DNA from 2 places in the Actinoplanes sp. NPDC049598 genome. Region 1 is predicted to be linked to the other one. Evidence: riboswitches for the same ligand, from Rfam matches in the RefSeq annotation. Region 1 holds a riboswitch; the other holds the start of a gene.
The links. A riboswitch is a leader RNA that binds a small molecule or an ion and turns the genes downstream of it on or off. The one in region 1 is predicted to bind S-adenosylmethionine.

Region 1 (14,975 bases):
AGCGCAGCGTGTCCAGCGTGACGAAAAGCAGGTCGTGGCTGCCGATCAGGTCGCGCACGGCACACCCGCCCAGCCGTCGACGATCGCGGCCACCTGCGCCCCGTACGTGTCCAGGCCGTCGACCAGCACGCGCGGCAGCAGATCGCCGAACGCGTTGACCTCGGCCACCGCGTGGTCGCGCCACCCCACCCGGAACATCAGGTCGACGCCGACCTGCAAGCTCCCGGGGAAGCACGCGGCCACCCGCTCGCACGTCCGCATCGCGGCGGCCCAGGACTGCTCGCCGGCGACCGCCCGCACCGCCCCCACGTCACCGCGGGCGTTGCCGAGATGCAGGTTGGTCATCGGTGACCGGCTCGTCCGGACCACGACGTGCCGCGGCCGCCCGGCGATCACCACCACGCGCAGGTCGAGGACCCGGTCGTGCAGGGCGGCCTTCGGGAACCACCGCTCGACGTGCAGCCCGTCCGGGGCCAGACGGTCCACGATGGACGCGATGGCGGGTTCGCTGTCGTATCTGCGCACCCACAGGTTGTTGAAGAGGGACCCGCCGCTCAGCTCGGCCGAGGTGACCGCCGTGACCCGCCGCCCGGCCGCCGCGAGGGCGAGCACGCCCGAGGCGGAGGAGCCGAAAGCGGGCTTGACGAAGACCCGGGACCAGCCGGCGCCGGCCATCGCCGCCCGCAGCGACGCGTAGTCGTGCACCGGATCGAGGGCGGGCGGCACCGGGATCTTTCTGCCGCCGAGCAACGCGTGGCAGCGCGGTTTGGCCGTCATCGTCAGGATGTCGGCGGGCTGGTTGAGCAGGACGCCACCGCCGTCGGCGACCCGGCCGAGCGCCCGTTCCAGGCCCGTGAACGCCGCCGAAGCGCCGACGATCTCGCCGTGCCGGGCGGTCACCGCCGGCCGTCCGCTGCCGAGCTCGCGCAGCAGCCGGTCCACCTCGGCGTTCTCCCCCGGCGAGTCGACGCGCACCACCGTGCCCGGGCCCGGAACGCGCCCGTCGCGCAGCACGTCGAGCCAGGGAAAGATCTCCGGCGCGGGCAGCCCGGCCTGCTCCACGGCGGCGGTGAAAAGGGCGACCCGGCGGTTCTCCGGGTTGCCGACGACGGCGAGCCGCATTACTCGGCGACCACGGTGTAACGGCCCCACCGCGACTCGTCCTGCCGCTCGGAGACGTCGACCGTGACGCCGGTCAGCTCGTCGACCAGGCGCTGAGCCATTTCCTCGGACATGAAGTGGTGGTGAAGGTCGAGCGTCTCCAGATGGGTCAGCGGCTGACCGGCCAGCAGCGACTCGGCCCCCGCGTCGCCCAGCACGCCCAGCGACAGGTCGAGCCGTTCGAGCCGGGCCACCACGGGCGCGGCGGCGACGGCCGCGGCCAGCTCCTCGGCGATCTCGGCGTTGCACAGGCTCAGATGGTTCAGCGCCGGGAACGCCCGCCCGCTCAGGATCGGCGCGAGGTCGTCGGCCCGGGCGTCACCGCCGTAGTTGTCGACGCCCAGCCACAGCTCCAAGTGGGTGAGGTTCGGGAAATCGCAGGCGCCGACCGCTCGGACGATCGCGGCCGGCAGCCCGCCGGACTGGATGACGAACTCGCGCAGGCCCTCGTGGCGCAGCGGGGTCAGCTCGAGCCCCTGCGCGCCGCGCACCCAGAAGGTCTCCAGCGCCGGGAACGCCCGCAACACCGGCGTGATGTCGGTCTGATTGATCCAGGAGATCTCGCACTGCTCCGAGCTCAGCTCGCCCACGAACAGCGCCCGAAGCCCACCCAGCCGCGCGGCGTTGCGGATGAGCAGCTCGAACGGGAACGGCGTGTCATAGGCCGACCCCCACTCGCCGACGATCAGCGCGGTCGGCCCGCCCGGCCCGCTGCGTTTCATCATCTGCTCGAACGCGGCCTCGAACTCCTCGACCGGCGCCTCGAAATCCTCCATGTCGATCCGCCAGGCCACCGCCGCCGGATCGGCCGGATCATGGTCGTCCTCGAGCTCCACGACGGGCAGCCCGGCGAACGTCGTCAGGTGGTGGTTGATGGTCACAGGACTCCCTCGGCCGGCTTGGCGGATCAGTGCCGAGAAGGTAGCAACCGGGTACGACACTTACGCGGCCGATCACGGAAGGACGGCGCATCGCGGCGATGGTGTCCGGGCGGTATGCGTCCGGATGCTGGTCAGCACGTCCAGGACGGGGCGGCCACGATCTCCTCGAGGCCGCCCCGCCGTCGGGTCACACGGTCGGGACCGTGCCGCCGTCGATGACGTACTCGGCGCCCACGATGGCCGAGGCGCGGTCCGACACCAGGAACCCGACCAGGTCGGCGATCTCCTCGGGCTGGGCGAACCGCCCCAGGGGAACCCCGCCGAGGGAGTCGTAGATCGTCTGCTTGGCGGCCTCGCGGGTGAGCCCGTTGCCCTCGGCGATCCGGTCCACGAACCGCTCGTAGGCCTCCGTCTCGATGCCGCCGGGGCTGATCGCGTTGACCCGCACGCCGCGGGGTGCGAGCTCGTTGGCAAGGCCCTTGCTGTACGTGCGCAGCGCCGCCTTGGCTGCCGCGTACGCCAGTGACGCGTCGTACTGCGGTAGTTCCCGCTGGATCGAGGTGAAGTGCAGCACCACACCCGACCCGGCCCCGGCCATCGGCGGCAGGAGGGCCCGGTCGAGCCGCACCGCACCCAAGAAGTTCAGGTTCAGTTCAGTCAGCCACTGCTCTTCGGTGATAACCGCGAACCCACCGGAGGGCGTCGAGGCGCCCCCGACGACGTGCACGAGGATGTCGAGCGCGCCGACGGACTCGGCGATGCGGTCCGCCACCAGCTGCGCGCCCTCGACGGTCGACGTGTCCGCCTCGATGAACCGGTCGGGGCGGTCGTAGCCGTCGGGCATCGTCCGGGCCGTGGTCCACACGTCGGCGCCCATCTCCCGCAGGCGGGTGACCACGGCCTGGCCCGAACCCTTCGACCCGCCCGTGACGAGCGCGTGGCGGCCGTCGAGGCGGTCACGTTCCTTGCTGGACATTCTTCTCTTCCTTCCGACGGATGGGTGGTGTGCGGTCGGGCTCAGGCCTCGTGGTTGGCGATGACGAGCTCGGCCACGAGGTCGCCGCGGAGGGTGAAGCGGTAGTCCAGGTCGGCGACGCCGCCGGGGAAGGTGCCCTCGAGCCGCAGGGTCACCACCCAGTGGTTGTCGTCGATGCGGCGGGCGCCGATCTGCTCGGTGGTGTACTCGAACTCGGCGCCGGCGTCGCGCAGGAACGCATGCACCTCATCGCGGCCCCGAAAGGTCTCGTTCTGGTCGACGACCACGACGTCGTCGACGAGGAACGACGAGGCCGTGTCGGCGTCGTGCACGGTGCTGGCGGCGAGGAAGTCGCGGACGGTGGCCGGCAGGATGTCGGAGCGAAGGTCGCTGTTCGTCATGTCACCACCGTGCGGCCTCGCGCGGCCGGAGGGTCAAGTGCTGGACCCTCCCCCTGGGGGAAGGTCCAGACTGAAGGGGTGCTGACGATCGGGGAGTTCTCGCGTTTGACCCACCTGAGCGTGCGGACCCTGCGCCGTTACCACGAGGGGGAGCTGCTCGAGCCGGCCGTCGTGGACGGGGCGACCGGCTACCGCTACTACTCCGCCGAGCAGATCCCGACCGCGCAGGTCATCAACCGGCTCCGCGAGCTCGACGTCCCCTTGCGCGACGTGCAGCGGATCCTGCGGACGCCCGACCCTGGCGTCCGGTCGGCCCTGGTCGCGGATCACCTGCGGCGCTTGGAGGCCGAGCTTTCCCGCACCCGGGCCGCAGTCACCTCGCTGCGCCGCCTCCTGCAGCCCGACCCCGCGCCGATCGAGGTCGAGCTGCGGGACGAACCCGCCCGCGAGGTCGCGGCCATCGAGGCCGTGGTCGGCCACGCTGACGTCGAGGCGTGGTTCGCCGGCGCGATGGCCGAGCTGGAAGCGGCCGTGGGCGCGAGGGTGACCGGGCCGCCGGGGGGTAACTACGACAACTCCCTGTTCGAGGAGGGCCGCGGTCGGGTGCTGGTCTACCTGCCGACCTCCACCCCGCCGCGCACCGGACGGGTGCGCCCCGTGACCCTGCCCGCCGCGGAACTGGCGGTGACCACCCACGTCGGCGAGCACGACGGCGTAGACGTCACGTACGGCGAGCTCGGCGCGTGGGTCGTGGAGAATGCGATGTCGGTGGCTGGGCCCGTGCGGGAGGTATACCGCGTGGGGCCCCGGGATGTGAGCGACCCGGCCGCGTGGCGTACGGAGATCGGGTGGCCGGTGTTCCGCGTGACCTGAGAACTCGTGGACCAAGCGACCGACCCCGCGGTGAGCCAGTGGTGTCGAATCTCGCCGACACGAAACCGCATCGACGGGCCGGCCAAGTGGCTCGTCGATCTCCAGTGCCCCGGGCCCGGCTGGCCGCGGGTGCGGCTACGGGAATTCGCGCCGGCCTTGGGGGAGCGCGGCTTGACTGAGATCGAGAAGCGGGTCCAGGTCGCGGATCCGGAATCGTGGGGCGTTCGCGATCTGCGGGAACAGCTGGCCGAGCTGTCCGGCGATCCCGATCGGTATGTGGCGGTTCTGGCGGAGGATCTGAAGAGCCTCAAGCGGTACGAACGGATCGTTGTCGTGCTCCGCGACCCGGGCCGCCTACTTCGCCCTGGCCGTGATGCGTGACCGCGTCGCCCGCGATCCGGTGTTCAGCTCCGAGTTCATCGACGCGCTGCTAGCCCTCGGCCACGACAACGAGGCGTGGCAGACCGGCCGCACCCACCGGGAGTGGGTCGGCCAGAATCAATTGCTGACCCTGCGGGAACGCCGCCGCGCCACGTACCCGGCCGAGGTCATCGAGCCGTACGAGGACCTGATCGAGCGGCACATCCTGAACTCGGCGGACAAACAACGCCATCGGCACGCCCTTACCAAGTCACCGCGATCAGCCGGTGGCGACGGGGCACCACCAACCGCCGCCCAGGCGTTTCCGGCAGCTCGTCACCCGAGCGGTGAACGGTGATGTGCGGGTCCTCGCGACCCCAGGCGGCGATCAAGTTGATCATTCTCGCGGTCAGCTCGGCGGCGGCCGGGCCGAAGCCGTGGGCGCCGAGCTGCCACCGGCCGGCGTCGGCCTTGCGCATGGTCAGGTAGGCGAAGCTGTCCTCGGTGAGCAGAGTGGGGCAGACGAAACGGTCCTGCGGGTCCAGCAGCCCGGCGGTGCGCTCACGGTCGACGGCGAGCGCGCCGTACGGACCCGGCTGGCTGGCCAGCCACAAGTGCAACGACTCGAAGGACGTGGCGACGGTGACCGGCGACCAGAGCTCGATCCGCCCCATGGTGAGAGCGGCGGCCAGCGCGCCGGGGTCGACCTCGATCGGATCGTCCAGGATCAGGACGACGTCCTGACCGCGCACCGGCAACCGCCGGGCGGTGTTGCGGCCGTCGCCCTGCATCGGGACGAAGCCGCACTGCACAGCGGCGGAGGCGACGAGGTGATCGCCGTGCGCGCGCAGGGTCAGGCAACGGACATTGGCGCGGATTCGCAGCGGCGCCACCAGCACGCCGCCCGGTCGGAGCTGCTCGGTCCAGGCGGGTGGGATGTCGCCCGCCTCGGCGGTCACGACAATGGCGTCGTACGGGGCGCCGGCCGCCCATCCGTACTCCGCGTCGGCCTGCGCGACCCGCACCCGCCCGTACCCGGCCCGGTCCAGCGCCGAACGGGCGCACGCGACGACCACCGGGTCGATGTCGATGCTGGTCACCTCGCCGGTGGGACCGACAGTCTCAGCCAGCAGCGCCGCGTTGTAGCCACCCGAGCCGATCTCCAGGACGCGCGCTCCGGGGCGCAGCCCGGCCGCCTCCAGCATGTGGGCCTGCAGCCAGGGTGCCGAGATCGAGCTCGTCGCCTTCCCGTCCGGCCCGCGCCGAGTGATCACCACGTCGTCCGCATAAGCGTCGGCGAGAGACGTGCCCTCCGGCGCGAACAAATGCCGCGGCACCCGGCGAAACGCCGCCTCCACCCCGGGCGTGGTGATCCGGCCGCGGCACACCAGGTGGTCGGCCAGGGCCTCGCGCTCTCTCATCGCTTCCGACCAGGAGTCCATGTCAATCACAACGACGGAGCCGCCGACGCGCCCCGACAGATACGGATCGCAACTGTGCAAGATACGGAATCTAGACCCCTCAGGATACGGAAAATTGAACCTGCAGATACGGAACAAGACATAGCTCCGCACCAGCTCACGGCCGTTTGGCCGAGGAACCGGCGCGTGTTCTGAGCGGTCCACGAACCGGCGGCAAAAGCACTTCTCCTTCGCCCAGGATGATGCTGCCGCGCTGGGCGGGCGCGAAGGTGGGGAGATGGTTGGAGCTTTGCTTCTCGGGTTCGTCGCCGGCGTTGTCGCCCGGGTGCTCATGCCGGGTGATGTCTTCCGCAAGATGAGCGGGTCGGCGTCCTGGCTGGTCTCGCTGGGGCTGGGGCTGCTGGGCGCGCTGGTCGGCTACCTCATCTTCACCGTCGGCCTGGGCATCGGCGACGACGACATCTTCGACTGGGGCGGCATCCTGAGCGCGATCATCGGCACCCTCATCGTGTTGCCGATCGCCGGCTGGCTGCTCCGGAGAAGCCAGCGCGGCAGCATCGAGGGCTGAGGCATCAGGTTGATCAATCGGTCGACCATATGGCGCTGAAGTGGGTCGCAGACCGGCTCGCGCTTCTGATAGTCGTAGGACTATAGTCGCGCGCATGTTGGCCGAGTGGTTTGGTCCGGATGGCATGGAGCAAGACGGCATGGCGCAAGGTCGTCAGCTCATCGCGGCCGCGCGATCACGTGGCTCGGAGCCCGATCGCGACATGATCTCCAGACAAAGCCGTGCCCCGGGCGGCATGCAAGCAGAGGCGGACCCGGGGCGTACGCGAACTACGTTAGCACGGGCTTTCGGTCGGTCAGCCGGAGAATCGTGATGAGCGCCCCGGCCGCCGCATGGATGCGAAAGGCGTTCTCGGTTCCCCGACTGGACGCCTACGCCCGCGCCGCCGATCATGACTTTGCAGTGGCGGAGCGGCTCTACTGGTGGAACGTCGAAATTTCGGGAGCGTTCTACGGACCGTTGCATTGCTTGGAGGTGACTTTCCGCAACGCGCTCCACAACGAGCTGTGTGTCGCTTTCACCCGGAATGACTGGTGGGCTACCGCACCGTTGCAGTCGCATGGCTTGCGCATGGTCGTAGAGGCGCGCGACAAGTGCGCCAGGCGCGGCCGACGTCTTGTTTCGGAGGACGACATCGTCGCCGAACTGCCCTTCGGTTTTTGGACCTCGCTGTTGAGCAACAACCGCCATTCGCAGTACGACCGACGCCTTTGGGTGCCTTGTCTGCATCGCGCGTTTCCGCACTACAGAGGGCAGCGTCGTGACCTCCACGATCAGCTGGAGGCGATGCGGCTGCTTCGGAACCGGATCATGCATCACGAGCCAATCCACTACCGGGATCTGGCGGCGGACCATCGGAAGATCTACCGGTTGATCGGATTCATTGATACGACGGCGGCGAGAGAGGCGTTGGGTATGGATCGCGTGGCCGCCATACTGCGCAGGCGCGAAGCCGTTTGTGCGGGATCCCGGCGGCCGAGCTTCTGAGACAGCGCGAAGCTATCGGGTCTGGCTCACGGCTTGCCAAGCGGCGGTGATGGGGCCGAAGGCGAGCATCGGGTCGGTGGCCATCGTGTTCATCGCGTAGGCGTAGGTGGCGTGGGCGTCCATGTCGATGACGGCGAAGGAGCCGCCGGCGCCGCCCCAATAGAGGGTGTTGTCGCTGGGCATGAAGGGGCCGCCCACGGCGAAGCCCAAACCGAAGCGGACCGGTGTGCCGAGGATCAGGTCGGTGCCTTCGATCTGCACCTGCGCGGCGAGGCGGCAGGTGGTCTCGGAGAGCAAGCCCAGGCCGCCGTTGGCCAGGATGGTGTGGATCCGGGCGACCGAGCGCGCGTTCCCGGTGCCGCCGCCGGCGGGGATCTCGGCGGCGCGCCAGGCGCGGGAGTTGGCCACGGTGGTGTCGAGGCGCGGGTTGTGGGCGGCGTTGTCCTGCAGGGCGGTCAGGTTGTCGGAGAAAGGCTCCTGGCTGTACGGAATCAGCTCGGCGACCCGGGGCTCCTCCGACTCGGGCAGTCCGATATGGAAGTCCGCCCCGAGCGGCGTGGCGATCTCCTCGTGGAAGACGGTGCCCAGCGAGCGCCCGGTGATCCGGCGGATGATCTCGCCGATCAGGAAGCCCTGCGTGACCACGTGATAGCCGGAAGCCGTGCCCGGTTTCCAGAACGGCTCCTGGACAGCCAGCAGCGCCGTGACCTTCTCCCAGTCGTAGAGGTCCTCGGGGTGCAGCGACGCCCGCCACCCCGACAGGCCGGCCGAGTGGCCCATCACCTGGGCCACCGTGACCTCGCCCTTGCCGCCGGCCGCGAACTCGGGCCAGTAGCGGGCCACCGGCGCGCCGAAGTCGAGCTCGCCCCGGTCGGCGACCAGCAGTGCGGTCAGCGCCGCCATCGTCTTGGTGGTCGAGTAGACGTTGACGATCGTGTCGCGCTCCCACGGCCGCGTGCGTGCCGCGTCGGCGTACCCGCCGTAGAGGTCGACGATCGCCTCGCCGTCGACCGTGGCGCAGAAGCAGGCGCCCACTTCACCGTCGATGAGGTTGCGCTCGAACGCGTCTCGCACGCCGGTCATGTCCACCACGGGCCGCATTCTTCGCCGGAACCGCAAATCTCGGCCAGGCATTTATGGTGGGACCTTGTGACCGAGAACGACTGGCATGACCCGCAGTGGCGGCAGGCCGCGCACGCCTGGATCACCGCGCACCTGGACGCGCCCGCCACCGGCCCGATCGAGGAGGTCCGGGTCCGGCCGTGGTCGGTCACCCACCGGGTGATGACGGCGGCGGGTCCCCGGTGGTTCAAGGCCAACATCACCGGGTGTCGCTACGAGGCCGCGCTGGCCGAGGCCCTCGCCGGGTGGGTGCCCGGCCGGACCTTGGCGCCCCTCGCGGTGGAGAGGGCCAACGGCTGGCTCCTCACCGCGGACGCCGGTCCCACGCTGCGTGATTCCGGTGACGGCAGCGACTGGGTCGGGCTGCTTCAGGCGTACGCCCGGTTGCAGCGCGACGTCACTCCCCAGGCCGACCGGATGATCGAGCTGGGCGTGCCCGACCTGCGCCTGTCCCGGCTCCCGTCCCTCGCCGACGGCGTCCGGCAGTGGTGCGACGAGCTGGCGGGCGACGGCATCCCGGCCACGCTGCAGCACGACGACCTGCACGACAACAACGTGTTCACCGGCTTCCGCTTCTTCGACTGGGGCGACGCCAGCGTCGGCCACCCCTTCGGGTCCCTGCTGGTCGCGCTGGGCGTGGCCGGCACGCACGATGCGGTACGCCTCCGCGACGCGTACCTCGAAGTGTGGTCGGACCTGGCCCCGCCCAAGACCTTGCGCCGCTCCGCCTCGCTGGCCTTCCGCCTGGCCCGCGTGTCCCGCGCGCTGGCCTGGCGCCGCGCGATCGCCGACGCGGCCCTGCCCGTCGACGAGGACTTCCGCACCGCGGCCGATTGGTGGCTCGCCGAGCTCCCGAAGCCGACGCTGATCTAGGGTCGGCCGAAGGCGTAGACGACCTGCGCGGTGAGGAGACGGTCCGGGTCGGTGCGGAGCAGGCCGGCCAGCGTGCCGGTGTACTCGGCGCGGAAGGCCTCCGTCTGCTCGGCGGTGAGCGCGGCGACGGCCTCGTGGTGCGGGCCCTGGGTGTGGGCCGTCCAGGCATGCTCGAGATCGGCGCGGGCGAAGCGGATCGGCTCGGTGATGATGTCGGTGGGGGTGAAGCCGGCTTGGCGGAGCTCGTGCCGGCACCGGTCCGGGGATCCGAGCGGCGTGGCGGGGTCGGCGAGGGTCAGGCCGTAGCGGCGGGCCTGGTCGCGGAAGATCCGGGCGGCGACCGGGGAACCCTCGCACATCGTGGAGAAGCCGACCAGACCGCCGGGCTTCAGCAGCCGCCGCCATTCTCGCAACGCGGTCTGGACGGGCAGGTAAAGCAGACCGGCGGAGCAGAGGACGAGGTCGAACGTGCCGTCCGGGAAGTTCGGCAAGGCGGTGGCGTCGGCCTTGATCAGCTCGATGGAGGACAGGCCCAGCGCAGCCACCGATTGCCGGGCCCGCGCGAGCATGTTCTCGGAGACGTCCACGCCGATCACGTGCCCGGCGGCCCGGGCGGCGGCGATCGCCGCGAAGCCGGTTCCGGTGGCGGCGTCCAGCACACGCTGACCGGCGGTGGGCCGGGCCAGCTGGACGAGCCGTTCGGCGTAGCGGCGGTGCCAGTCGTTGTCATCGTAGGTGGCGGCCCGCTGGTCGAAGGCCGACTCGGTGGTTCTGTCGCGCTTCACAGTTCACCCGCGTATCTGGGACGGATTCCGCGGCTCCGACTTTACGAAGGAGGCGCCATGTCTACTCACGACGGTCGCTGATGTGGGCCGTGACCCGCATCGGCACGTCGTTCGACATCCGCCCCACCGTCGTCACGGCCGCAAGCTCGGCTTCACGTAGCCCTGTCCGGCCGCTCAGCGAAGCCAGATCAGGGCGGCGATGAGCAGCAGTGCACAGCGACGTCGGTGAGCGGTGAGACACGGCGATAGGCACCGCGCGCGGCACTCTCCAGCCATAACTGTCCCCGGCTGCGCCGGTAGCAGCGGCTCGATCACTGCCCACGCCGGCGGTGCTGCTGCTGATGACGGCGGCCTCATTCCTCAGCTCACCACGCCCCACCTCTGATCAAGCGATCGGCAGGACACGGCCTGAGCCCTGCGCACGTTCGCGTTGGGCGCGGCCCATGAAAAGCGCGAGCCGCGACGGCCCGGCGGCGGGCCGCAAAGGGCGGCCACCGCACCGTGGGGTCTGGGGGTCGCCCCCAGGTCAGATCAAGCGCAGCTCGGTCAGGGCGTCCGTCAAGCGGGTGACGTCTTCGGGGGTGGAGCCGAGGCCGAAGCTGGCGCGGAGCAGGCCGGGGGCCGTTTCGCAGGATTCGGTGGTGGTGTTGGCGGTCAGGCGGCGGACCAGGGGGTGGGCGCAGAACTGGCCGGCGCGCACGCCGATGCCGTAGTCGCTGGCCAGGAGGGCCGCCACGCCGGAGGGGTCCTGGAGGGCGAAGGAGACGATGCCGACTCGGGGGGCGGCGCCGCCGAAGAGGGAGACGCCGTTGAGGCCGGCGAGGAGGCTCTGCTCGTGTTCGAGGAGGGCGGCCCGGTCGGCGCGGAGCAGGGCGTCGCAGACGGCGCCGAGGGCTACGGCGCCGATGAGGTTGGGGGTGCCGCCCTCGTGGCGGGCGGGGCCGGTGGCCCAGGTGACGTCGCCGGTGAAGTCGCCGACGGCCGCGCTTGCGCCGCCGCCGTACAGGTAGGGGTCGGCCTGGTCGAGCCAGTCCTGGCGGCCGGCGAGGACGCCGGCGCCGAACGGGGCGTACAGCTTGTGGCCCGAGAGGGCGAGGTAGTCGGCGCCGAGGTCGTCCAGGGAGACCGGCACGTGCGGGGCGAGCTGGGCGGCGTCGACGACGACGCGGGCGCCGTGGGCGTGGGCGATGTCGGCCAGCTGGCGTACGGGCCAGATCTCGCCGGTGACGTTGCTGGCGCCGGTCACGGCGAGGAGTGCGGGGCCTTGTACGGCGGCGAGGGCCGAGGACACGGCCGCGACAGCCTCGGAAGGGGAGGCGGGGGCGGGCAGGCGCACGGGGGAGGGCCAGGGGAGCAGGTTGGCGTGGTGCTCGCCGTCGAAGACGATCGTGGTGGTGCCGGCCGGCAGGGAGCGGGCGAGCAGGTTGAGCGAGTCGGTGGTGTTGCGGGTGAAGATGACCTCGTCGCCGGGGCGACAGCCGACGAATTCGGCCACGATGTCGCGGGCCCGCTCGTACTCGAGGGTCGACTTCTGGGAGCGGCGGCCGGTGCCGCGGTGCACGCTGCCGTAAAGCGGGAGCAGGTCGCGGACGGCGTCGGCGGCCACCTTCACCGCGGGGGCGGAGGCGGCGTAGTCGAGGTGGGCGAAGCGGACCGTACGGCCGCCGGGCAGGTCGACGGTGAGGTCGGCGCCGATGATGTCGAGCTCGTCGGACATGGAGATGCCTCCGTGGGTCGGGGACCCACTGCGGGCCCGCGCTTGCCCGCGTCGTCCTCGACGCGAGCCTGGTCCTCACCCGGGGCACCCCATCGCGAACGCAAGGGTTGCCGGCCAGCGAGCCGGGGCTTGACGCTGGCGCTCATGACCTGTGACCGAGACTAACATCCCCTATCTCCTATCGCACAAGTAGGCTTATGGTCGTTGCATGACGAAGCAGAATTGGGACGCCTGGCACGCCGAGCACGAGCGCAACCGGGCCGACCGCCACGGCTTCCTGGCCGTGACCAGCCTGAACTTCCTCAACGAGATTCCGCAGCGCTTCCCCGACGCCCCGGGCGAGTGGAGCACCGGGCCGGACGGCGTGGTGGTCGCGCTCGCCGACGGTGAGTCGCTGACGGTCGACGGCACCGAGGTGACCGGGCGTCACCAGTTCGACGTGCTGCCCGAGCGCGGGGGCATCACCGTCGGCTACGGGGACGCGGTGATCGAGGTGGCCAAGCGCGGCGGCTTCGACATCGTCCGGCCCCGGCACCCCGACAACCCGCTGCTGGTCGGCTATCAGGGCACGCCCGCCTACGAGCCGACCGAGAAGTGGGAGCTGACCGGCCGCTACGTGCCGTTCGAGGCGCCGCGGCAGGTCACGGTGGGTGCGGCCGTGGAGGGTCTGGAGCACGTGTACGAGTCGCCGGGCCGGGTCGAGTTCGAGGCGCTGGGCAGCCCGCTCGCGCTGACCGTGTTCAACGGGCACACGCCGGGCACCTTCTTCGCGCTGTTCACCGACGAGACCTCGGGCGTGACCACGTACGCGGCCAATCGCAGCCTCGCCATCGGGGCGCCCGCGGCCGACGGGACGGTGGTGCTCGATTTCAACAAGGCGACCAACCTGCCCTGCGCCTACACGGAGTTCGCGACCTGCCCGCTGCCGCCGGCCGAGAACAAGCTGCCGGTCGCCGTGGAGGCCGGCGAGAAAACTCCGGTCTAGCGTCTAACCCTTCTTCGCCTATAGGATTTAGGGGTGAGCATTCATCTGGCGTTGGAGATCGGCGGGGGCGCACTGCCCGACACCGAGGCCGTCGCGGTGGCCGAGGCCGCCGGGTGCGCCCTGGTCACCATCAACGACTCACCCCTTTCTCCCTCCCCGGAGGCGGGCGTCCGGGCGGGCTTCCTCGCCCGGCGCACCCGCCGGGTCGGCCTCGCGCCGACCCTGCATCCGGCTTTGACCGAGCCGTTCCACCTGGCCACGCAACTGGCCGCGCTGGATCACGCCTCGCAGGGGCGAGGCGCGTGGGTGGTCGGCACGGAGAACAGCGCGGCGGCCCAGGCCACCATTGGCGGTACGCCCGTGAGCGACCTCGAGCAGGAGATCGCGGACGTCATCGACGTGGCGCGGCTGCTCTGGGACTCGTGGGAGGACGACGCCGTCGTCCGCGACGTCGCGAGCGGGCGGTTCCTCGACCCGGACCGCGTCCATCACGTCAACTTTACCGGCGAACGCTTCTCGGTGGTCGGCCCGCTGATCACCCCGCGCCCGCCGCAGGGCCAGCTGGTCGTCCTGGCCCCCGACACCCTGACCGACAAATCCGACATCGCCCTGGTTGCGGCGCCGACATTGGATGAGGTGGCGGCCCGAGCTGAGGCGGCCAGAGCCGCGAACATCCCGCTGGCCTTCGCCGAGCTCGATGTGGCGCTCGGCCCGGCCGACCGTGGTGGAAGCGGCCGTGCCGAGAGCTTCTTCGGGGGTGGCCGGGCCGGCGTCGGCGGCGCTGAGGGTGACCGCATTGACGGCGGCGGCGCTGAGGCCGACCGCGCCGATCGCGACGCGAGGTTGCGCTTCGCGGGCGGCGAGGACGAGTTCCGTGCCCTGCTGAACAGGCTCGAGGGCATCGTCGACGGCGTCCGGATCCACCCGGTCGACCTCGCGATCGACCTGCCCCGCCTCGCCGTGGCCACACGCCGTGGTCCGGTCAGCGGGCCCACCCTGCGCGACACCCTCGGCCTGCCCCGTCCCGCCAACGTCTTCGCTGGGGAGCCCCGATGACGACGCACCGCCTGCATCTCGGCCTGTTCTTCACCGGGGTCGGCCCGCAGCTGCTCTGGTCGCAGCCCGACTTCGCCAACCACACCCACATCGACACCTTCATCCAGACCGTGCGGACCCTGGAGCGCGGCCTCTTCGACGCGTTCTTCCTCGGTGAGGGCCTGCGTGTGCGGGAGAACCGCGGCCGCGTCTACGACCTCGATGTGGCCGGCCGCCCCGACGCGATCACCCAGCTGGCCGCGCTGGCCGCCGAGACCGAGCGGATCGGCCTGGTCGCCACGCAGAACACGACCTACAACTTCCCGTTCGACCTGGCCCGGCGGCTGGCCTCGCTCGACCACGTCTCCGGGGGGCGGGCCGGCTGGAACATCGTCACCACCGACAACGCCTGGACCGGCGAGAATTTCCGGTACGGGGGCTGGCTGCCGCACGAGCGCCGCTACGAGCGCGCCGCCGAGTTCGTGGCGACCGCCCGCAGCCTGTGGGGTGGCGACAGTGTCGACACGCACAGCGATCTGGTCAACGTCACGGGGTCGCTCGGAGTGACCGGAAACCCCGTGTTGTTCCAGGCCGGCGACTCACCCGGCGGCCGCGACCTGGCCGCCCGGTTGGCCGACGCGGTCTTCTCGGCCAACACCGACTACGACAAGGCCCAGGCCTACGCGGCCGATTTGACCGCGCGCCTGAAGGCGTACGGCCGCAGCCGTGACCAGATCCGGATCCTGCCCGGCGCCCAGGTGGTCCTGGGTGACACCGAGAAGGAGGCGGCCGAGAAGGCCGACTGGATCCAGCGCGAGCAGACCACCGGG
Region 2 (14,975 bases), on a different contig from region 1:
CGGGCCCTGTGGACAAGCTCCGGCGTCCTGTGGACAACCGCCGGTCATCGGGGTCCGATTAGCGGCAACCGGGTTGCCGCACGCATGGTCTCGGGGTAATCAGGACGGCATGGACAGCTGGAGCGTGCATCGGGTCACCGTCGGCGACGCGGCCCGGATGCGCGCCTTGCGGCTGGAGATGCTGGCCGACGCCCCGCTGGCCTTCCTGGAGACGCTGGCGCAGGCCGCGGCCCGCTCCCACGAGGGCTACCGGCAGCGCATCGCCCAGGCGGCCGCCGGCGACGAGCTGGCCCAGTTCGTGGCCGATCCGGGACCGGGCAAAAAGCTGATCGGTCACGCCGGGGGCACGATCGCGCACGAGTCGGCCGGCGAGACGGTCATCTTCGCCGTCTACATCACGCCGGCCTACCGGGGTGGCAAGGTGCTGGCCGAGCTGGCCGAGGCGGTTTTCGACTGGTCGCGGCGGGCCGGGCGGCGGCGGGCGATGCTCGAGGTGGTCGTCGGCAACGACCGGGCCGTCCGGGCGTACGAGAAGCTCGGTTTTGAGGACACCGGTGAGCGGGTGCCGCATCCGGTGCTGCCGGCCCTGACCGAGCTGCGGATGCGCAGGCGCATCTGATGGCCCGGCGGCATGTGGCCCGCTCCTTGATCACCGCGGTCAACGGCACCACCGCGGTGGGCCTGATCGTGGCCAAGCTGGGCCGGGCCAAGCTGCGGCGCGGTCGTAACGGCGTGCTCATCGCCGAGGGCTACCGGCTGCCGATCCCGCCCGCGACCTGCTTCACGGTGGGCTCCGTGATCATGACGAAGCGTACGGCCGATTGGCTCCTCTCCCCGGAGAAGGCGGCGCTGTTCGGCCATGAGAGCAACCACGCCACCCAGTACGCGGTCTTGGGCCCGCTGTTCTGGCCCGCGTACTGGCTGGCGTGTGGTTACTCGTACGCCCGGGCCGGCAACTACGGCTCGCGCAACATCTTCGAGCGGATGGCCGGGCTGGAGGCGGGCGGCTACAAGCGGCACGTCAGGCGAGGGTCAGCTGCCACTGGACGACCGACTCCACCGGACGGAAACCGACCTCCCGGTTGATCCGCAGCATGTGCTCGTTGGTGGCCGCGTTGAAGGTGTCGATCACCTCGACGCGGGGTTCCTTCTCCCGGACGTGCCGGAGGTTCTCCAGCTTGACCACGAGCCCCAATCGGTGGCCGCGGTGCTCAGGGTCGACCAGGGTGATGTTCTGCCAGGCCTGTTCGGGTTTCTCGTTCTCGACGACGACGCTGGTCAGGGCCACCAGCCGGCCCTCGCGCAGCGCGCCGCAGTTGTAGCTGGTGCGCCCGCGTTTGGTGCGGTTGAGCTCGTCCTCGCGGACCCGGTCGGCGTCGATCTTCTCGGCGCCCCAGGCGAGGTCGCCCACCGGCGCGTCGGTGTTCAGGCGGCTCTCGAGGTAAGCCACGTCGTCGATGATCTCGTCGGGCGGCACCCCAATCCACCGCACCAGCCGGCTGTCTCCCGCCCGGGTCCAGGCCGCGGCCCGGAGCTCGTCGAGGCGGCCCTGATCGAGGGTGCGGACGTCGAGCCGGCTGCGGATCTCCTCGAGCCCGGCCGCCGCGCCCATGGCGGTGGCGAAGGCGGCCCCGTCCGGATGCTTCTGGATGGTCGGCCCGATGAGGTGGCGGCGGCCCAGCACGCGCGCCCGATCGACGGCGAGCTCCCACAGCGCCCGCCCGACGCCCTGCCGCCGGGCCGAGGGCAGGACCTTCAGCTCGACGTCGACCGTCTCCAGGTTGTCGTCCTGGGGCATGGCGAGGGCCAGCAACCCCACCGCGCGGCCGTCCAGCAGGCCCAGGCCGCGCTCGTACGCGTAGCCGGGCCACCCGTGGGCCAGCGTGGTCCGATAGCCCTCGAGCGAGGGGAACGGGATGTCCGGCTGGTCGTGCTCCTGACAGGCCCGGGCGATGCCGTACGCGTCCTCGACGGCGTCGCCCAACTCCTGGATCTCCACCCGGCCGCTCACAGGTCGTGCTGCCATTCCACGTGGACGTCGACCGCCCGGAAGCCCATGTCCCGGTTGATCCGCAACATGTACTCGTTCTGCGACGCGTTGAAGGTGTCGATCGCCTCGATGCCGGGCCGGTTGCGCCGGATGTTGTCCAGGTTGGCCAGCTTGACCAGCATGCCGAGGCGGTGGCCGCGGTGATCGGGGTCGACCAGGGTGGTCTGCTGCCAGGCCTGGGACGGCTGGGCGAGCTCACCCGCGATGACCGTCCAGGCGACGAGCCGGTCGCCCCGCAACGCCCCGGCGCAATAACTGAGCCGGCCACGCCGTTGGCGGGCCTCCTCGTCCTCGCGGAGGCGGGCGGCGTCGATCTTCTCCGGCTCCCAGGCCATGTCGCCCATCGGGGCGTCGGCCAGCAGCCGGCTCTCGAGGTAAGCGACGTCGTCGATGATCTCGTCGGCCGGCACCCCGAGCCACTCGATCGTGCGGTAACCCTCGGCGTGGGGCAGCGCCCGCTCGCGCAGGTTGTCCAGGTGGGCCTGGTCGAGCCGGGTCAGGTCGAGCCGGCTGCGGGTGTCCTCCTGGCCCGCGACCGCGCCCATCGCCGTGGCGAAGGCGGCGCCGTCGGGATGCCGGTCGGCGGTCATGCCGATGAGATGTTTGCGCCCGTGCGCGGCGGCCCGTTCGAGCAGCACCTCGTACAGGGCCCGGCCGACGCCGTGCCGCCGGTGCTGCGGCAGCACCTCGAGCAGGACGTGGGCGTTGGTCAGGTTGTCCAGCTGGAACAGTTCGAGCTCGAGGAATCCGACGGGTTCGCCGTCGAGCAGGCCCAGATATCTCTCGAAGGTCAGCCCGGGTGGTGGATGGAGCAACCCGGCTTGGAACGCTGCTTCCGACATGAAGGGAATGTCCGGAGTGTCATGTTCGTGGACGGCGCGGCGGATCGCGTAGCCGGCGTCCGGAGAACCAAAAGGCTCGATCGATACACGCATGGCCGCCACCCTTCCGGGTGACGGCCATGAACGCGAACGATTTTGGTCGGGAGAACGGACGCACACCGCCTCCGGCAGTGGGTCGTTGGGTCCCTCGAGAGATTGTCGCCAAGCTCGAGAGTGAGGGCCCGCGTACGGCGTCGCGCCCTCCCGCAGAGAGCATCCTGCCGACCCGGAGATCGGATCGCAAGTCCTCGCGGGATGGAATTCTTACTTGCTGGCCGATTGCCGACTACACAGCGTCATCCGAGCAGGCCGGCCTCACGGGCGCCCTTCAGCGACGGCTTGATCGTGTGGGTCGGCCCGACCTGCCCGGCGACCGCGTCGAGCGTCTTGAGCCCCTCGCCGGTGTTGTAGACGACGGTCTCCTTCTCCGGGTCGAGCTTGCCGCTGTCCACCAGCTTCTTCAGCACGGCCACGGTCGTACCGCCGGCGGTCTCGGCGAAGATGCCGGTCGTCTCGGCCAGCAGGCGGATGCCGGCGCGGATCTCGTCGTCGTCGGCGTAGTCCATCCAGCCGCCCGTGCGCTTGACCGCCTCGATCGCGTACGCCCCGGCGGCCGGGTCGCCGATGTTCAGCGACTTGGCGATGCCGGTCGGCTTGACCGGGACGATCTCCTCGGTGCCGTTCTGCAGGGCGGTGGCGATCGGGTTGCAGCCGGCCGACTGCGCGCCGAAGACCGTCCAGCCGCCCTCGGGGGCCTCGGCCAGGCCGATCTCGACCAGCTCGCTGAACGCCTTGTCCACCTTGGTCAGCAGCTCGCCCGAGGCCATCGGGATGACGACCTGGGCCGGGATGCGCCACCCGAGCTGCTCGGCCACCTCGTAACCCAGCGTCTTGGAGCCCTCGGCGTAGAACGGGCGCACGTTGACGTTGACGAACGCCGTGTCCTCGAACTCGTCGGTCTCGACCAGCTCACCGCAGAGCCGGTTGACGTCGTCGTACGACCCCTCGATGGCCACCAGCTCACCCCCGTACACCGCGGTGGTGATGATCTTGCCTTGCTCCAGGTCGTGCGGGATGAAGACGATGCTCGGGGCACCGGCCCGGGCGGCGTGGGCCGCGACCGAGTTGGCCAGGTTGCCGGTCGAGGCGCAGGCGAAACGGGTGAAGCCGAGCCCGCGGGCCGCGGTCAGCGCGACCGAGACGACCCGGTCCTTGAACGAGTGGGTCGGGTTGGCCGAGTCGTCCTTGACGAACAGCGGGGCCCGCAGGCCGACCGCGGCGGCCAGGGCCGGCGCGCTGACCAGGGGCGTGAGGCCCGGGTCGAGGGTCACCCGGGTCGACGGGTCCTGACCGGCGGGCAGCAGCGCCGCGTACCGCCAGATGTTCTGCGGGCCCGACTCGATGTCGGCCCGGGTCACCCGCGCGAGAGCCGCCTGGTCGTACGCGACCTCGAGCGGGCCGAAACACTCATAACAGGCATGCTGGGCGACCAGCGGGTATTCGGCGCCGCACGCACGGCAGACGAGGCCCTTGGCCGGCGAAGTGGTGGTGGTAGCGCTGGGTGCACTGACGGTAGACGTCATCGAGGCCTTCCCTCTCATCTTTCCCCGCGGCGACCTGCCGGCCGGGGACGGAATTAGCACCTGCCGCGCTCGGCCTCTTCTTCGAGACTGCGTGGTGGTTGCCGGGGCTTCATCGGGCCGTTCCCTCTGCCCCTCTGGATGAGGTATTCAGTTGTTTCCCACACCTTACGTCGAAATTCCGCGATCCTGCGCACAGCATCCCGAGGTGTGAGCCACAGCGCTCATTCGCTGCTCATCGGCGCCCGTGAGCCTTCGACCCATGACCAACACCGAGTACGTCCGTGTCCGGGTCGCCGAGGACGTCGAGCTCAGCGCCGCCGTCGCCGGGTCGGGCCGCCCGATCGTGCTGCTGCACGGCTTCCCGCAGACCCACCTGATGTGGCGGCGCGTCGCGGCCGACCTGGCCGCCGACCACACCGTGATCTGCCCCGACCTGCGCGGCTACGGCGCCAGCGACAAGCCGGCGGAGAACGGCCCCGACACGTACAGCAAGCGCACCATGGCCGCCGACGTCGTCGAGCTGGCCCGCCGGCTCGGCCACGACCGCTTCGCCCTGGCCGGCCACGACCGGGGCGCCCTGGTCGCCATCCGGGCCGGCCTCGACCACCCGGCCCACATCACCCACCTGGCCTCGCTCGACGTCCTGCCCACCCTCGACATGTGGGACGTCATGCACGGCGTCAGCGCCCAGGTCGGCTTCCACCTCTACCTGATGGCCCAGCCGCCCGGCCTGCCCGAGAAGATGATCGCCGGCGCGGCCGACGAGTTCTTCGGCCACTTCCTCGACCTCTGGACCAAAGACCCTCAGGCCATCCCCCCGGACGTACGCTCCGCCTACCTGGCCGCCAGCCGCAACGCCATCCCGTCGATCGTGGCCGACTACCGCGCCTCGGCCGGCATCGACATCGACCACGACCGGGCCGACCGGGCCGCCGGCCGCACCCTGACCATGCCGGTCACCGTGCTGCAGCAGGACTGGGGCTCGATGCTCGGCTTCGACGCCGCCGCGCTCTGGCGCGCCTGGGCCCCCGACCTGCGCCACGTACCCGTCACCAGCGGCCACTTCATGGCCGAGGAGGACCCCGGCCTGGTCGTCAAGGAGCTCCGCGAACTGCTCACCCGATGATCAGAGGCAGGCAGGCCGCGACCCCTTCCACCGCGACCGGGGCCCGCTCCTGCCTGCCCCACCCCGCACGGGTCAGCCGCAGCCGATCGGAGACCAGCGCTTCCCCGTCCCGCGCGTCGACCGAGATCCCGTCCGGCTCGTAGCCGAGCTTGCGCGACACCCGCTGCGACGGATGGTTGTCCCGGAACACCTCGCTCAGCGCCGCCGTCGCCCCCAAGTGATCGAACGCCAGCGTCAACAGGCCGACCCGCGCTTCGGTTCCGTACCCCCGCCCCTGATGCCCGATCCCCAGCCACGACGAGGTCTTGACCTCGCGCACCACCGCGAAGTCGCGCGCCCGCAGCGACACCATCCCGATCGGCTCGCCCCCGCGGAACACGCCGAACCCGAGATCCCAGTCATCCACCCGCCACGAGCCCAGCGCACCCCAATGCCCCCGCAGCACCGCCCGCGCCCGATCCTCCGCACTCCCCTCAGCCCACGGCGTCAGAAACGGCCGCTCCCCAGGCCCGTGCACGCCTCTACCGGCCAGCCGCGCCAGCTCCGCCAGCTCCCCCTCGCCGGGCAGCCGCAACTCCACCCGCGCCCCCACCACCCGAAGCCCGAACGGCGGCCAAAGATCAGCATCCATGCCCAGATCCTCGCGCCCGCCAACACGCCGACGCCACCTGTTAAAGGCGGAGGCCCACCGGGCCCCCGCCTCGACCACGAGCGAACCTACGCGGAACCTAAGTGGACCGCCGCGCCTGACCGAAACCTCGGCGCGGCCCGTCGCAGCCGTGGGACAGGAGACCAACGTGCAGCAGTCGTTGGAAGAAATCGAGGGCAAGGCCTGGGGCGACCCACCCGCCGATGCCTCGCGGCTCGTCGCCACGGTGTACGCCCTGCGCCGCCGGCCGGTCGGCACCCTCGGCATCGAGGGTCTGCGCGTGCTGATCGGCCAGAAGGAAGGCCTTGAAACTCTGGTTCCGCTCGCGCTGGACGAACTGGAGCGCGACCCCCTCGCCGAGGGTGACTTCTACCCCGGCGATCTGCTCGCCTCGGTGCTGCGCGTGCCCCACAGCTACTGGCAGCGCCACTCCGACCAGGCCACCCGCCTGCGAGCAGTCACCGACGCGGTCGACCTCGACGACCTCGACCGGGAGACGCGAGCCGAGATCGAAGCGTTCAGGAAGTGACCACCCCGACGCCCAGCAGGGCGGCGGTGGGCAGGGCGAGCCGGCCGTCGTCGTCGCGGTAGGCCGCCGTGTGCCGGTCGTACTCCGCCCGGACGCGCTCGAGAGTGCGGGTGTCCTGGCGTTGCATCACCAGGCCGGGTGTGCCGATGCCGTTGGCCGGCCCGCTCCACCACGACTCCGGATCCGTGCGGTGCGTCCAGGCGAGGGTGTCGCAGCTGACGCCGGCCAGGCCGGCCCGCTGCAGAAGGTTCGCGAGGCCCTCCGGTGTGCGGGGGAAGTCTTTGTCCGGGGAGAGCCGGGGCATGTCGGTGGGGCGTTCGGCGCCGGCCGCGTCGAAGACGGTGGCCCAGAGCTGCTGGGCCGGTGGGGTGGGATAGGGCCAGATGGTCACGGCGACGCGCCCGCCCGGCCGCACGACCCGCTGCAACTCGCGGAGGGCGGCGGCGGGGTCACCGACGTGGTTGAGGACGAAGTTGGCCACGGCCGCGTCGAAGGAATCGTCGACGAACGGCAGCCGCGGCAGGACCGCGTGGTGGAATTCGGCCGCCGGGACCCGGCCCCGGGCCAGGTCCAGCATGGTCGGTTCGGCGTCGACGGCGACCACGTGCGCGCTTCGGTCGCAGGCCAGCGACGCGACGGTGCCCGTGCCGGTCCCGACGTCGAGCACACGGCTGCCCGGCCTGACGTCCGCGGCGTCCAGGAGCGCGCCGGCGGGATGAGCGCACAGGGCGGCGAAGCTGCCCTCGTACGCCGTGGCCCGTCCGGCCCATTGCGACCGCTCGTGGTCGTCGAACGCATTCACTGTCCCAGCCCCTTCGCCGCTATCGATGATCGACAACCTAGCGGCGGTTGAGCCGGCGTCGGCTGGACCCTCCAGTTGGTTGAGGGGTCAGGGTGGGGGGATGGATCTCGGGAATCGGGTGCTTCGGCTTTGTCAGGATGGGATGCGGGCGGAGGCGGAAGGGCGCGCCGACGCGGCGCGGGCTTTCTTCGCGGAAGCGTGGGCGGCTCGCACAGACGACTATGAGGCCTGCGTGGCGGCGCATTATCTGGCTCGGGCGCAGGCCGAGCCGGCGGAGATTCTGCGGTGGAACACCGAAGCGTTGAAACACGCCGACGCGGTGGGTGATGAGCGGGTCGCGGCTTTCTATCCGTCGCTTTACGTCAGTGTGGCCATGGCGCACGAGCGGCTGGGTGATCCGGCCGCGGCCCGGGCGGCTTTCGAGCGGGCGGCCGAGCACGTCGCGGTTCTCCCGGCGGATGAGTACGGTGACCAGCTGCGGAAAGTGATCGCCGAAGGGCTCAAAGTGACCGCGTCGGGACATTGACGTGAGTGTTTAGAGTCTCGCGGGTGACTGCCGTATTGGAGATTGCCGGGCTGCAGAAGACGTATCGCAGCCGTAAAGGGCCGCGGAAGGCGCTCGACGGGTTCGACATGGTTGTCGAGGCGGGTCAGGTGCACGGCTTTCTCGGGCCGAACGGTTCGGGCAAGACGACCACGTTGCGGACGCTCCTGGGCCTGATCAAGCCCAACGGCGGCCGCATGGCGATCCTCGGCCGGGAGGTGCCGGAGCATCTGCCGGAGACGGCGGGGCTGGTCGGGGCGATCGTGGAAAGCCCGCAGTTCTTCGGCAACTTCAGCGCCCAGGACACGCTTTCCCTGCTGGCCGACGCGGGCGGCGTCCGAAGGCAGCGGGTGACCGAGGTGCTGGAGCTGGTCGGCCTGCGGGATCGGGCCAAGGACCGGGTCAAGACGTACTCGCTGGGCATGAAGCAGCGGCTGGCGGTGGCCTCGGCGCTGTTGAAGGAGCCGAAGCTGCTGATCCTGGACGAGCCGGCGAACGGTCTGGACCCGGGCGGCATCCGCGAGATGCGGTCGTTGATGCGCAACCTGGCCGAGTCGGGCATGACCGTGGTGCTGTCGAGCCACATTCTCGGCGAGATCCAGCTGATCTGCGACGAGGTCACCATCATCTCGGCCGGGCGGCGGGTGGCCGCCGGCTCGGTCCAGAGTGTGCTGGCCACGCACACTAGTTCGACGGTCAAGGTGCGGTTGGAGCCGGGCGTGGACATGCGGGCCGCGGTGGAGTTGCTGCGGGCGAACGGGGCGCAGGTGACCGTCGAGGCCGATCACTTCGCCGTCGGCAATGCCGGTAACCCGGCGCAGATCACCCGGATCCTGGCCGAGCGGCAGATCTACGTGAGCGAGCTGACCCCGGTCTCGGCCGACCTGGAGAGCGTCTTCCTGGAGCTGACCGGCACAGCGCCGGTCGAGGGGCAGAACCGTCAGGTGGATCAGACCGCGACCGTCGGAGGGTGGGGACAGTGAGCCTCTACAAGGCCGAGACCCGGCGGCTGTTCAAGCGCCGCTTCACCAAGCTGTTCCTGCTGGGGGCGGTGGTCGTGCTCATCGCCGTCGCCGTGTCGATCTTCTTCTCGAACCAGGCGGTCGGGCCGCAGCAGATCGCCGCGGCCAAGGCCGAGGCGCAGGCCCAGTTCGAGCGGGATTCGCAGCAGACCGAGAAGGACAAGGCGTCCTGCGAGGCGGCGAAGGGCACCGCGCAGGCCAACCAGTGGCCGCCGGACTGCAACCAGCTGACCCCGCCGAGCCAGGAGAACTACAACTACGAGTGGTACATGCCGCCGACGTTCATCTTCCGGGAGAGCTTCCCGGACATGGCGACGACGCTGGCCGCGCTGCTCGCGCTGGCCGCCTTCATCATCGGCGCGTCCTTCGTGGGCGCCGAGTGGAGCAGCGGCGGCATGATGAACCTGCTGCTGTGGCGGCCCCAACGCCTCAAGGTGCTCGGCACCAAACTGGCCACCGTGCTGGTCAGCTTCACCGTGATCACCGTCGTGCTCTCGGCCATCTGGACCGGCATCTTCTATCTGATCGCGGAGGCCCGCGGCAGCACCGACACCATGACCTCGGGCGCCTGGCAGTCAGTGGCGATCATGGAGGTGCGCGGTCTGGCCCTGGTGCTGGTCGCGGGCGCGGTCGGCTTCGGGCTGGCCTCGCTGGGGCGGCACACGGCGATGGCGCTGGGCGCGACGATCGGCGCCCTGATCGTCTTCCAGTTCGGACTGGGTGTGGTGCTCGAGCTGGCCAAGGTGAAGTTCGTGCAGGCGTACCTGATCCCGGCCTGGATCACCGCCTGGATGAACAAGGAGATCACCATCCAGGACTACAACTCGTGCGACTTCTCCTCGGTCAACGGCTGCCAGCCGGCCGAGCTGACGCTGACCTGGCCGATGGCGGGCGCGATTCTCGGCGGGCTCTTCGTGGTCATCACCGGCGCTGCGATGTGGACGATGCGTAGTCGAGACATCACGTGACGTAAGAGCTTATGCTGACGCTCATGTCCGATGAGCAGCCGCCCATTCCGGCGCCCCGCGAACCGGATAAGTCCGAATTATCCGAGCGGGAGCGCGAGATCCTCGCGTTCGAGGCCCGCTGGTGGAAACACGCCGGGTCGAAGGAGCAGGCGATCCGGGACACCTTCGCCCTCTCCTCGACCCGCTACTACCAGGTCCTCAACGGCCTGCTGGACAACCCGGCGGCCCTCGAGCACGACCCCGTGCTGGTGGGCCGCCTCCGGCGTCTCCGCTCGACGAGAGCGCGGACACGCCGGCGATAAAAGATCAGGGCTGGTGGGTCTCGGCGTACGCCTCCAGCCAGGCGACCTGCGTCGGGTCCAGTGACGCCCGCACCCGGCGGCGGGCGGCCGCCACGTTGCCGGCGGTGACCGTCGTCGCCTCGAGCGAGTCCCGCATGGCGGCCAGCGCCGCCTCGCGGATCAGGGCCGCGCAGTCGGCCGCCGAGAAGCCCTCCAGCTCGGCCCCGAGGGTCTTCAGGTCGACCGCCTCGTCCAGCGGCACCGCCTTGGCCGAGGCCTCCAGGATCGCGGCCCGCGCGTCCGCGTCCGGCGGCGGCACGTAGACGAGCCGCTCGAGCCGCCCCGGCCGCAGCAGGGCCGGGTCGATCAGATCGGGCCGGTTGGTCGCCCCGATCACGACGACGTTGCGCAGGTCCTCGACCCCGTCGAGCTCGGTCAGCAGGGCCGCCACCACCCGGTCGGCCGTGCCGCCGTCGGTCGCCTGCCCGCGGGTCGGCGCGAGCGCGTCCACCTCGTCCAGGAAGACCAGCGTCGGGGCCGCCTCGCGGGCCCGGCGGAACAACTCGCGGACGGCCCGCTCGCTGTCGCCGACCCACTTGCTCAGCAGTTCCGCGCCCTTGACCGACAGCACGTTGGCTTTGCCGGTGCCGGCGATCGCCTTGACCAGGTACGTCTTGCCGCAGCCGGGCGGGCCGTAGAGCAGCACCCCCCGCGGCGGGGAGACGCCGAGCCGGGCGAACGTGTCCGGATAGGTCAGCGGCCACAGCACCGACTCGGTCAGCACCTGCTTGACGTCGGCCAGGTCGCCCACGTCGTCCAGGGTCACCGCGGCCACCTCGAGGGTCGAGTCGGCCATCGAGGTGGGCCGGACGACGTCGAGCGCGGCCTCGAAGTCGGCCATGGTCACCGTCGGCGCCTCGGCCTCCTTCTGCCGCAGGGCCGCCCGCACACCGGCCTCGCGGGCCAGCGCGCCCAGGTCGGCCGCGACGAACCCCGGGGTACGGCCGGCGATCTCGTCCAGGCGTACGTCCTCGGCCAGGGGCATGCCCCTGGTCAGCACGCCGAGCTGCTCGCGGCGCAGAGCCTGGTCGGGCAGGGGCACCGCCAGTTGCACGGCGAGCAGGTCGGGCGCGCGCAGCGACGGGTCGACCGACTCGGGCCGGCTCGTCGTGCCGACCACGGCCGCGCCCGCCCGCACGACCTCTTCGAGGATCTGGCGGAAGACCGTGGCGATCGGCTTGGGCTCGTCCCGGGGCGCGAGCGCCTCCACATCCGAGAACAACAAGACCTTAGGACCGGCTGTACGCGCCTGACGCGCCAGCTCCCGGAGGCGCGCGGCGGCCGAATCGGCGGCCAGCGCGGCCAGCTCCGGCGCCCACACCTGCACCACCTGCGCGCCGACCTGCGCGGCCACGGCCCGGACGAGCGCGGACTTGCCCGACCCGGCCGGCCCGGAGATCAGCACGCCCAGCGAGACCTTCGTGTTGAGCCGGGCCAGCACCTCGCCGTGGTGGAAGCCGAGGTCGAGCAGCTCCTCCAGCTCCTTGGCCTGGGCCCGCAGGCCGGGCAGGTCGTCGATGCTGGGCGGCGGCACCTCGGGGTCGGTCGAGGCGGGCGCCTGCGGCTGCGCGGCCGGCCCGGGCACCGGCGACGAGGTCTGCCCGTCCTGCCAGCCGACCACGGTGTCCATGGTGACGACGGCCGAGGCCGCCCCCTCGACCGCGACCACGGTCAGCAGCGCCGTCGTCCACTGGTAGCCGAGGCGGTTGCGCAGGTTGCGGCCGATGTCCTGCACCGGCATGCGCTGGCCCTCGCGCAGCGGCACGTCCTGCGGGTAGAGCGAGACGTTGTCGCCCTCGCTGAGCACCTTGCCCAGCAGGGCCAGGCGCAGGATCTCGGGCGAGACCAGGGCGACCACGTCGGACGGGCCGGAGAGGGTGACCCGCTGGGCGGCCACCGCCGGCAGCTTGGCCACGGTGACCCGGGCCCCGTCGCGGATGCCGAGATTGCCCAGCGTGAGGTCGTCGGCGTAGAGGAACTCGCGGCCGGCCGACGGCTCGGCCTTGGCGGCCAGCGCGGCGGTCGTACGGGTGCCGCTCAGGCGTACCGGGTCCCCGGGGTTGATCGTCAGCGCGGTCATGACCGCCGGGTGCAGCCGCACGACGCCGCGGCGGTTGTCGAGACCGGCCAGCCGGAGGGTCGCCGTCAGCGTGAGTTCTTCGTCCACCGGGCCAACGCTATCGTCCGGAGGCTCCTGAGAGGTTTCACAGCAGTCGCTCAGACCCGGCCGGATAGCGTTTCTCCCATGTCTTGGTCATCACGGCTGCCCCGGCTCACCCGCAGCCGCGTCATCGCCGGCGCTGTGGTCCTCGTGCTCGTGGCGGCGCTGGTGGGCTGGGCCGCCTGGCCGGAGAGCAAGAGCTGGACCACCCAGGACCAGATGATCACCGTGCCGACCGGGCCCGGCGGCCGGGAGTCGGTCGCCCTGGACACCCGGTTCTACCTGCCGGAAGACCACGACGGCAAGGTCCCGGCGGTGCTGCTCGCGCATGGTTTCGGTGGTTCCAAGGACTCCGTACGAGACGACGCCGAGTCCCTGGCCGACCGGGGGTACGCGGTGCTGACGTGGACCGCGCAGGGCTTCGGCCGTAGCGGCGGGCAGATCCACCTGGACAGCCCCGACTACGAGGTCCGCGACGCTCAGGGCCTGCTCGACTGGCTGGCCAAGCGGCCCGAGATCCGCACCGACGCGGCCGGCGACCCGCGGGTCGGGGTGGTCGGCGGCTCGTACGGCGGGGCCCTGGCCCTGATGCTCGCCGCGCAGGATCAGCGGGTCGACGCGATCGTCCCGTCGATCACCTGGAACGACCTGGGCCACGTCTTCCTGCAGCAGAACGCAGCGACCGAGACCACCGGCGTCTTCAAGAAGGGCTGGGCTGGCGTCTTCTTCGGCAACGGCGGCTCGCTCGAATCCTCGGATGCGCCCGCCCCGGCCACCACACCGAACCCCGCCTGCGGACGTTTCGCGGCCGACATCTGCGCCGCGTACCTCCAGGTCGCCACCACCGGCGTGCCGAGTCAGCCGACCCTCGACCGCCTCCGCCAGTCGAGCCCGGCCCCCCTCCTCAGCAAGATCAAGGCGCCCACCCTGCTCGTGCAGGGCGAGGTCGACACCCTCTTCCCGCTGTCGGAGGCCGACGCCAACGCCAAGGGCATCGCCGCCACCGGCACGCCCGTGCGGGTCGCCTGGTTCACCGGCGGCCACGACGGCGGGGCCGGCCCGCAGACCGATCAGGACAGGGTGAAATACCTGACCCTCCAATGGCTCGACCACTATGTGAAGGGCGACGGCGACAAGCCCTCCGACGACTTCACCTATTCACGGGTGGCCGGTTTCAGCGCGCTCGACCGGGGCCTGGTCACCAACGGGTACTCCACCGAGGCGTACCCCGGCCTCAGCGGGACCGGAAGCACCCAGATCTCCCTGCAAGGCCCGGCGCAGCCGATCGCCAACCCGCCGAACGGGAACCCGGGCGCGCTGTCCTCGCTGCCCGGCACCGGTGGACGGCTCAGCACGCTGCTCGCTGGCGTCGCGGCCGACATCCCCGGCCAGTTCGCCGCCTTCCAGTCCGCGCCCGTCGCGAAGGCCGTCGACGTCGCCGGTGCGCCCACCATCCGTCTGCGGGCGGCGTCCCCGACCGGTGAGGCGACGCTGTTCGTCAAGCTCTACGACGTCGACCAGCAGGGTGCCGAGACGCTGAGCGCCGGCCTGATCGCCCCGGTCCGGCTCACCGGGCTGCCTTCGTCCATCTCCGCGGCCCAGCCCGTGACGGTCACGCTCCCGGCGATCGTTCGTCAGATCGACCAAGGCCATGCCGTACGCGTCGTGGTCGCCACCACCGACCAGGCGTTCCTCTCGCCGACCGGGCCTGCCACCTACACGGTCGCGGTCGAGCCCACGCTGACCCTGCCCACCGTGGTCGGCGAGCCGATCGCCAACCCGCAGACCGTGTGGCGCTACGTCCTGGCCGGGCTGCTCGTGCTGATCGCCCTCGGTCTCGCCGTGGTGCTTCTCGTGCGCCGCAGCCGGCTCCGGCGGCAGCACACCCCCACCCTCCCCGAGTACGCGGACACGCCGCTGGTCGTCCGGGGCCTGCGCAAGGCGTACGGGGACGGGTTCGTGGCCGTCGAGGAGATCAGCTTCACCGTCGAACGGGGGCAGGTCGTCGGTCTGCTCGGCCCCAACGGCGCCGGCAAGACGACCACGCTGCGCGTGCTGATGGGCCTGACCATGCCGACCGCGGGCGAGGCGCTGGTCTTCGGTCACAAGCTGGTCCCCGGCGCCCCGGTGCTGTCCCGGGTCGGCGCGTTGGTCGAGGGCCCCGGCTTCATGCCGCACATGACCGGCTGGGAGAACCTGCAGGCGTACTGGAAGGCCACCGGCCGCCCGCTCGAGGACGCCCGCTTCGAAGAAGCGCTGGAGATCGCCGGGCTGGGCTCGTCGGTGCACCGGCGCACCCGCAAGTACAGCCACGGCATG

Region 2: it holds a riboswitch for S-adenosylmethionine, as region 1 does, so the genes downstream of both, thrC (threonine synthase) here and AB0J66_RS16160 (aminotransferase class V-fold PLP-dependent enzyme) in region 1, are expected to answer to the same signal.

What each region holds. Positions count from the first base shown of each region.
Region 1 is NZ_JBFAOX010000006.1:146,792-161,766, reverse strand. It holds gene AB0J66_RS16230 (STM4013/SEN3800 family hydrolase) at 1-58, opposite strand, end outside; gene AB0J66_RS16225 (STM4014 family protein) at 46-1,122, opposite strand; gene AB0J66_RS16220 (STM4015 family protein) at 1,122-2,042, opposite strand; gene AB0J66_RS16215 (SDR family oxidoreductase) at 2,230-3,018, opposite strand; gene AB0J66_RS16210 (nuclear transport factor 2 family protein) at 3,060-3,419, opposite strand; gene AB0J66_RS16205 (MerR family transcriptional regulator) at 3,498-4,292, shown strand; gene AB0J66_RS16200 (hypothetical protein) at 4,299-4,673, shown strand; gene AB0J66_RS16195 (hypothetical protein) at 4,723-4,905, opposite strand; gene fxlM (methyltransferase, FxLD system) at 4,916-6,073, opposite strand; gene AB0J66_RS16185 (GlsB/YeaQ/YmgE family stress response membrane protein) at 6,351-6,641, shown strand; gene AB0J66_RS16180 (hypothetical protein) at 6,954-7,628, shown strand; gene AB0J66_RS16175 (serine hydrolase domain-containing protein) at 7,641-8,711, opposite strand; gene AB0J66_RS16170 (phosphotransferase) at 8,778-9,623, shown strand; gene AB0J66_RS16165 (methyltransferase domain-containing protein) at 9,620-10,408, opposite strand; gene AB0J66_RS16160 (aminotransferase class V-fold PLP-dependent enzyme) at 10,935-12,125, opposite strand; SAM riboswitch class IV at 12,159-12,275, opposite strand; gene AB0J66_RS16155 (DUF1684 domain-containing protein) at 12,334-13,110, shown strand; gene AB0J66_RS16150 (LLM class flavin-dependent oxidoreductase) at 13,144-14,166, shown strand; gene AB0J66_RS16145 (LLM class flavin-dependent oxidoreductase) at 14,163-14,975, shown strand, end outside.
Region 2 is NZ_JBFAOX010000041.1:3,078-18,052, forward strand. It holds gene AB0J66_RS46665 (GNAT family N-acetyltransferase) at 110-619, shown strand; gene AB0J66_RS46670 (hypothetical protein) at 619-1,086, shown strand; gene AB0J66_RS46675 (GNAT family N-acetyltransferase) at 1,022-2,026, opposite strand; gene AB0J66_RS46680 (GNAT family N-acetyltransferase) at 2,008-2,985, opposite strand; gene thrC (threonine synthase) at 3,228-4,514, opposite strand; SAM riboswitch class I at 4,526-4,659, opposite strand; gene AB0J66_RS46690 (alpha/beta hydrolase) at 4,774-5,640, shown strand; gene AB0J66_RS46695 (GNAT family N-acetyltransferase) at 5,630-6,271, opposite strand; gene AB0J66_RS46700 (contact-dependent growth inhibition system immunity protein) at 6,438-6,818, shown strand; gene AB0J66_RS46705 (methyltransferase domain-containing protein) at 6,808-7,620, opposite strand; gene AB0J66_RS46710 (hypothetical protein) at 7,721-8,146, shown strand; gene AB0J66_RS46715 (ATP-binding cassette domain-containing protein) at 8,170-9,147, shown strand; gene AB0J66_RS46720 (ABC transporter permease subunit) at 9,144-10,154, shown strand; partial or broken gene AB0J66_RS46725 (DUF3263 domain-containing protein) at 10,226-10,456, shown strand; gene AB0J66_RS46730 (AAA family ATPase) at 10,461-12,662, opposite strand; gene AB0J66_RS46735 (alpha/beta fold hydrolase) at 12,741-14,975, shown strand, end outside.